Regions from separate parts of the Brevundimonas sp. SGAir0440 genome, predicted to be linked through region 1. Evidence: riboswitches for the same ligand, from Rfam matches in the RefSeq annotation. Region 1 holds a riboswitch; the other holds the start of a gene.
What was found. A riboswitch is a leader RNA that binds a small molecule or an ion and turns the genes downstream of it on or off. The one in region 1 is predicted to bind cobalamin.

Region 1 (3,410 bases):
CCGACAGTTCGACGGTGGTGAAACGGACCTGGGCCGCCAGGGTCTGGCGGTGGATGAAGGGGCTGTCGGGCCCGGCGCGGAGCAAGGCTTCGGCGGCCTTGGCGCTGGTTTCGAGGAAATAGCCCAGCACGGCGTTGTGCTTGATCTTGAACGGCACGCCGGACTCGGCGACGGCGCGGGCCTCCAGATCGGCGACGACGCGGCGGCTGTCGTCGCGAAGGGTGCGGGCGGCGTCCAGTTCGGGGCGATAGTCGGGACGCACATAGCCGCCGTCACGCGCCAGATGGGACGGCTCGTCCACCAGGCCGTCGATCAGGTCGGCTTTCAGCCGCGAGACGTCGGGCGACAGGGTCAGGCGGTCCAGCGCCGAGGCGATGCGGCGCGGCTGGCCGGTCAGGGGATCGACCTGGCCCACAAACAGCCCTGCGACGCCCTCGGCGATCGACAGGCCGGTGCGCACGGCGGCCAGGTCGCGCGGGCCGCCGCGACCCAGCGCCAATCGTCCGACGGCGCGGGCGATGTCGGAGGAGGCTTTCAGCCCATCACGCAGATCGCGGCGCAGATCGCGGCGTTCCAAGAGCCATTCGACGGCGTCGAGCTGTTCGTTGATGGCCAAAGGATCGCGCAAGGGCCGAGCGATGCGTTCGGCCAGGGCCCGGGCGCCGCCCGAGGTGACGGTGCGGTCGATGCAGGCGAGCAGGCTGCCCTCGCGCTCGCCGCGCTGGGTGCGGTCGATCTCAAGGCTGGCGCGGGTCGCCGGGTCGATGGCCAGAAAGCCGCTTTCGCCCAGACGGCGCGGCGGGGCCAGGGCGGGGACCTTGCCGGCCTGGGTCGTCTCCAGATAGGCGGCGATCAGACCCAGCGCCGAGACCTCGGCCTCCTCGAAGGCGCCGAAGCCGTCGAGCGCCGAGACGCCGTACAGGCGTTCGACGCGCGCGCGGGCGGCCTGGGGCTCGGCGATGGCCGAGGCCAGCGCCTGGACCACCCCGCCCGAGCCGTCCAGGGCGTCGCGCGTCGTCTCGTCCGAATACATCCGGTCCGTAACCAGGACTTCGGACGGGCGGAAGGCGGCGAGCGCCGCGCCCAGGTCTTCGATAGAACAGGCGACGCTGTCGACCGCGCCGGACGACAGTTCGACCACGGCGACGGCCGCTCGACCCTTACGCACCGCGACCGCCGCCAGACGGTTGGCGCCGCGCGCGTCCAAGAGGCTGTCCTCGGTCAGGGTGCCGGGGGTGACGACCCGGACCACGCCGCGATGCACCACGGCCTTGCCGCCGCGCTTCTTGGCCTCTGCCGGGTCTTCCAGCTGTTCGCAGATGGCGACCTTGTGGCCGATGCGGATCAGCCGGGCGAGGTAGCCCTCCATCGCATGCACCGGCACGCCGGCCATCGGAATGTCCTCGCCCTGATGCTTGCCCCGCTTGGTCAGGGTGATGCCAAGGGCGGCCGCCGCGACCTCGGCGTCCTTGAAGAACAGCTCGTAGAAGTCGCCCATGCGGAAGAACAGGATGGCGTCCGGCTGGCCCGCCTTGGCCGTCAGATATTGCGCCATGAACGGCGTCGCGCCCTCCAGCGAGGCGGCGATTTCCGGGGGATGAGAGACGGGGGCGTTCATGTGGCTGCAGGGTGACGGATCGCGCCCGGCGGCTCAAGGCCGTTGACCGGCTCTTGCACAGGCTTGTCGGCCCTGCGATAGGCCGCGTCAGGCGGTTAAGGGAACACGGTGTGACGCCGTGGCTGTGCCCGCAACTGTAGGCGGCGAGAGCGTCGTCCGTCCGGGGTTTCGATCCCGGCGCCACTGGGAAACTGGGAAGGTGAGGACGGCGGTTTACGACCCGCAAGCCAGGAGACCTGGCCGCCGACGTCGCTCGCTCCTGTCCGGGACCAGACAGCAGCGCGGTTTCTCCGTGGAAGCGACCCGATCTTGCGCCGTCCAGACCTCAGCGGTCTGGCGGGTCGGTTCGCTCATGACGGTCTCTCGCGCGCACTCGCGGGACCGAACACGGGGGTATCGCTCAATGAAGCGTTCCATTCTTCTTTCGACGGCGGCGATTGCGGCCGCCTTTGCCGCGCCCGCCTTTGCCGAGGACGCGACCCAACTGGACGAGGTCATCGTCACCGCCACCCGCATCCCGGCCATTGTCGCCGACACGCCCGGCGCCCGCGTCATCGACGGCAAGACCATCGAACAGCGCGGCGCCATCTTCGCCGCCGACATCCTGGCCGATGTGCCGGGTCTGTCGGTGACGCGTTCGGGCGCTTTCGGCGGCGTGGCCCAGGTGCGGATGCGCGGCGCGACGCCCGGCAAGACCCTGGTCCTGGTCGACGGCGCGCCGGTCAACGACGCGGCCGAGCCGAACGGCGCCTATGACTTCTCCAGCTTCGAACTGGCCGATATCGCGCGGATCGAAGTGCTGAGCGGCCCGCAGTCGTCGCTGTGGGGATCCGACGCCATCGGCGGGGTGATTGCCTTCACCACGCAAGAGATCGACGGCCTTCGAGCCGAGGCCGAGGCCGGCAGCTTCGACACCGTGCGCGGCCGGGTGTCGGCGGGCGTCGCCAACGAGACCTACGCCTTCAGCGCCTATGCCTCGCGGTTCGACACCGACGGCATTTCGGCGGCGGACGAGGCGGACGGCAACACCGAGGCCGACGGGTTCCGCAGCACGACGCTCGGCGCCAAAGGCCGCTATGTCCTGTCCGATGCGGTCAAGGTCGATGGATCGGTGCGCTGGAACAAGTCCAAGGCCGATATCGACGGCTTCCCAGCGCCGAACTTTACTCTGGCCGACACCGACGACACCCAGGAAAGCGAGCAGTGGTCGGGCTTTGGCCGGGTGACGGCCAAGGCGTTCGGCCTGACGCATCAGTTCAGCGTTTCGGCGTCGGATCTCGATCGCAGCTCAGTCAGCGGCGGCTTCGGCTCGACCTTCACCGGCGACCGTCAGGCCTATCGCTGGCAGGCGAACGGCCAGGCGCAGGACATCGACTATGCGTTCGGCGTGGAGCGGAACGAGGCCTCGGCGGCTCTGTCGTCGGGCCTGTCGCGCGACCTGTCGATCACCTCGGTGTTCGGCGTGGCCCAATACGATGTCGGCGCGCTGAACCTGACCGGCGGACTGCGTTATGACGACACCGACGATTTCGGCTCAAAAACGACGGGGCGGGTGTCGGCGGCCTATGACCTGGCCGGAGGCTTCATATTGGCGGGCGCCTACGGCACGGGCTTCAAGTCGCCGACGGTCAGCCAGGCGGTCTGCGACTTCTGCTATGCGCCCCAGCCCTGGCCGGAACTGAAGCCGGAAACGGCCGACAGCGTCGAGATCGCCCTGGGCTGGGCCTCGGCCGATGGTCGATTCGATGGGAGGGCGACGCTGTATCGTTTGAACGTCGAGGATCAGATCACC
Region 2 (3,410 bases), 1.3 Mb from region 1:
CCAGCGCCTCGCCCGCCGAGAGCAACAAGCGGGCCTTGATCCGTTCGCGCGACGGCGTCCGCTGCACGATCGCATCGGGCGAGGCGACCAGGAACACAGGCCTTGTGCCGGCTTCGTTCAGGGCGGCCAGGACCGCCATCCGCCGCCCCATGCTCTCGCGAGACGGCTCGGCGCGGTCGTAGGGTAGGCAGTCCCAGGGCGGCAGGACCAGCACCTCGGCGTCCTTCACCATCGGTGAGAGGGCCGCCGCAATCTCATCGGCGCGACGTTCGCTGGTCGCGATGAACACCACCGTCTGCGATCGTTTTGCCTTCATCTCGGCAAGTCCAGCCGCCACGGCCGCCGCCGGCATTTTCCAACGCTTGCCGTCGTCCTGCTCGGGCGCTGGCCCTCCAACGAGGACCTGCTGGCCCGTGGCGGAAAGATCGGTTTCGGCAGGCGACGATTTCATCCTCGCTCAACCCCGTGGTCAGCCAGTAGTTGCGCCCGCTTCCGTACCCTCAGTCGTTTCGGCCGCCAGAGCGCCGGAACCGTCCTAGAAGGAAGTTGCAGGATCTTTTCGTGCGGCGGCTATTTCGGCCGTGGCCGTATCGACCGCATGGCCTCAGCCACAACAAAACGATGGAACGCTGTCATCATTCGCGCGTCTCGGACAAACCGGCGAACCAGTCCGCATATGGAGTGTTGCGCACATGCGCCGATTGAGATCCGGTGAGCCTTCGTTCCACCACACGGGCCCCCGCTCGCCCAGTCCCACCTTGGCCTTGTCTACGCTCCGCCGCGATGCGGCCAGAGCATCTGAATCCTCAGCCGCCAGGGCCGTCCGCACCGCCCGGCGCGCCGACATCAGATCATGCACCAGTTCGTCCCTCGCCGCAGCCGACAAGGCAGGATTGGCGCATCGCCAAAGCCGGCCTCGCACCACGAAGTAACGGCCGTCTGGAGTCGTAGGGTATCGGAAAGGCTTCTTCATCGTCGGGACACCGCGCAGCGCGCCCGATGGGCGCCGCCCAGAGGGTTCAAGCTCCTAAGTGATTGAGCTAGCGCGATCTGCAGGCTTGACAGAACCTCCTCGAACTAAGGCGCCTCATCTCCAACAAACCGTCGGGGATTCGTCATCGTTATCAGCGCATAAGCTAGCACCTCGTGCGCTCCGCCCGTGCCTTCGCTCAGCCTCAGTCTTGTCGGACGACGAACTTCCCAGCGGCGTCTGTGGCAGACCGATATCCAAAGAGATGCTGTTCAATGTTTGCTGGGCTCGTGGAGCCATGACCCAGAAAAGCTGAACAGCATGAGCGATGGTTGAAGCCGACAGAACCCATAAGGATATCCTTATGTGTTTCTTGACTTTGGCGTCGGGTGCGCGTCTCATGAACAGGTCGAGGTTCTGCGCGTCGCTTTCGGGCGATGCGGAGCTAAGAGGGAAGCCGGTGTAATGCCGGCGCTGCCCCCGCAACTGTGAGCGGCGAGCCGAAGGTCCATTTCGTGTCACTGACGTCTTCGGACGTTGGGAAGGCCGGACCTGAAGCCGTGACCCGTGAGCCAGGAGACCTGCCCCGACAGATAACGTCCTCCGGCGGGGTGTCCGGTCAGGCCGCATGAACGCCGCGACGGGACGACTGCGCGCGAGCGGTCGCGCGTCCCTGTCCGCTGTCTCGCCACAGCATCAACGGCAGAGACCATGGCGAGCAGCGACTTCACCTTCAGGATCAAGCGGACTGCGCTCGACGAAGACTATCGTCCCGCCGAGAAGACGCGGATCACCACCAACTTCGCCAACCTAGCGCGAGGCGAGAGCCGCCGAGACAATCTGCGCAACACCCTGCGGATGATCGACAACCGCTTCAACTCGCTGGCGCACCACGACAATCCGAGGGGCGATCGCTATGCGCTGGAGCTTCAGATCGTCTCGGTCGAGATGAGCCTTGGCTCGGAGCGCGACGACGCCTTTCCCTTGATCGAAATCCTGCAGACGACGATCATCGACAGGGAGACGCGCAGGCGGATCAATGGGATCGTGGGCAACAACTTCTCCTCCTATGTTCGTGACTACGACTTCAGCGTGGTCCTGCCCGAACACCTGAAGGCGCATCCGAAGGGTGGCGTGCCGGACGATTTCGGCGATCTGCACGGCAAGCTGTTCCGGCACTTTCTCGCGTCGGGCGCCTATCGCGACAACTTCGCCAAGCCGCCGGTCATCTGCCTCAGCGTCTCCAGCAACAAGACCTATCACCGCACCGGCGCCGAACATCCGATGCTGGGGCTGGAATACGACAACAACGCCTTCTCGCCGACCGATCGGTATTTCGCGAAGATGGGGATGAAGGTTCGCTACTTCATGCCCCCGGCCAGCGTGGCGCCGTTCGCCCTGTACCACATCGGCGACCTGACCGGCGACTACGCCGACCTCGAACTGGCCAGCACAATCGCCACGATGGAGACCTTCCAGAAGATCTATCGGCCCGAAATCTACAACGCCAACTCCCCGGCGACCGAGCAGTATCAGCCCAGCCTGACGGCGCAGAACTATTCGCTGACCCGCATCGCCTACGACCGCGACGAGCGCAGCCGGCTGGCCGTCGAACAAGGCCGTTTCGTCGAGGAGCGGTTCATCAAGCCGCACCGCGCCCGTCTCGACCAATGGTCGGCCGCCTTCGCCGCCGCCTGATCAGTTTCCAGATTTTAGAGCCTTACCTCATGAAAACCCTTCTCCCGACCTCGACCGCCGGCAGCCTGCCCAAACCCGTCTGGCTGGCCGAGCCCGAGACGCTCTGGTCGCCCTGGAAGCTGCACGGCGACGACCTGATCGAGGCCAAGCAGGACGCCCTGCGTCTGTCGCTCGACGATCAGCGCCGGGCGGGCATCGACATCGTCAGCGACGGCGAACAGACCCGCCAGCATTTCGTCACGACCTTTATCGAACACTTGGACGGCGTCGACTTCGAGAAGCGCAAGACCATGCGAATCCGCAACCGCTACGACGCCAGCGTCCCGGTGGTCGTGGGCGGAGTCAGCCGGCCGAAATCGGTCTTCGTCGAGGACGCCAACTTTCTGCGGGCTCAGACCGACCAGCCGATCAAATGGGCCCTGCCTGGGCCGATGACAATGATCGACACCCTGTATGACGACCATTACGGCAGCCGCGAAAAACTGGCCTGGGAGTTCGCCAAGATCCTGAATGAAGAGGCCCGCGAGCTGGAGGCCGCCGGCGTCGACATCGTCCAGTTCGACGAGCCCGCCTTTAACGTCTTCTTCGACGAGGTGAACGATTGGGGCGTGGCGACCCTGGAGAGGGCGGCCGAGGGGCTGGGGTGCGAAACGGCGGTCCACATCTGCTACGGCTACGGCATCAAGGCCAACACCGACTGGAAGAAGACGCTCGGCTCGGAATGGCGGCAGTACGAAGAGGC

Region 2: it holds a riboswitch for cobalamin, as region 1 does, so the genes downstream of both, E7T10_RS12915 (DUF1852 domain-containing protein) here and E7T10_RS03565 (TonB-dependent siderophore receptor) in region 1, are expected to answer to the same signal.

What each region holds. Positions count from the first base shown of each region.
Region 1 covers NZ_CP039435.1:735,465-738,874, forward strand. Annotated here, with positions in the region: gene mutS (DNA mismatch repair protein MutS) at 1-1,618, opposite strand, end outside; cobalamin riboswitch at 1,669-1,878, shown strand; gene E7T10_RS03565 (TonB-dependent siderophore receptor) at 2,022-3,410, shown strand, end outside.
Region 2 covers NZ_CP039435.1:2,609,334-2,612,743, forward strand. Annotated here, with positions in the region: gene E7T10_RS12905 (helicase-related protein) at 1-451, opposite strand, end outside; cobalamin riboswitch at 1,366-1,574, shown strand; gene E7T10_RS12915 (DUF1852 domain-containing protein) at 1,682-2,668, shown strand; gene E7T10_RS12920 (methionine synthase) at 2,698-3,410, shown strand, end outside.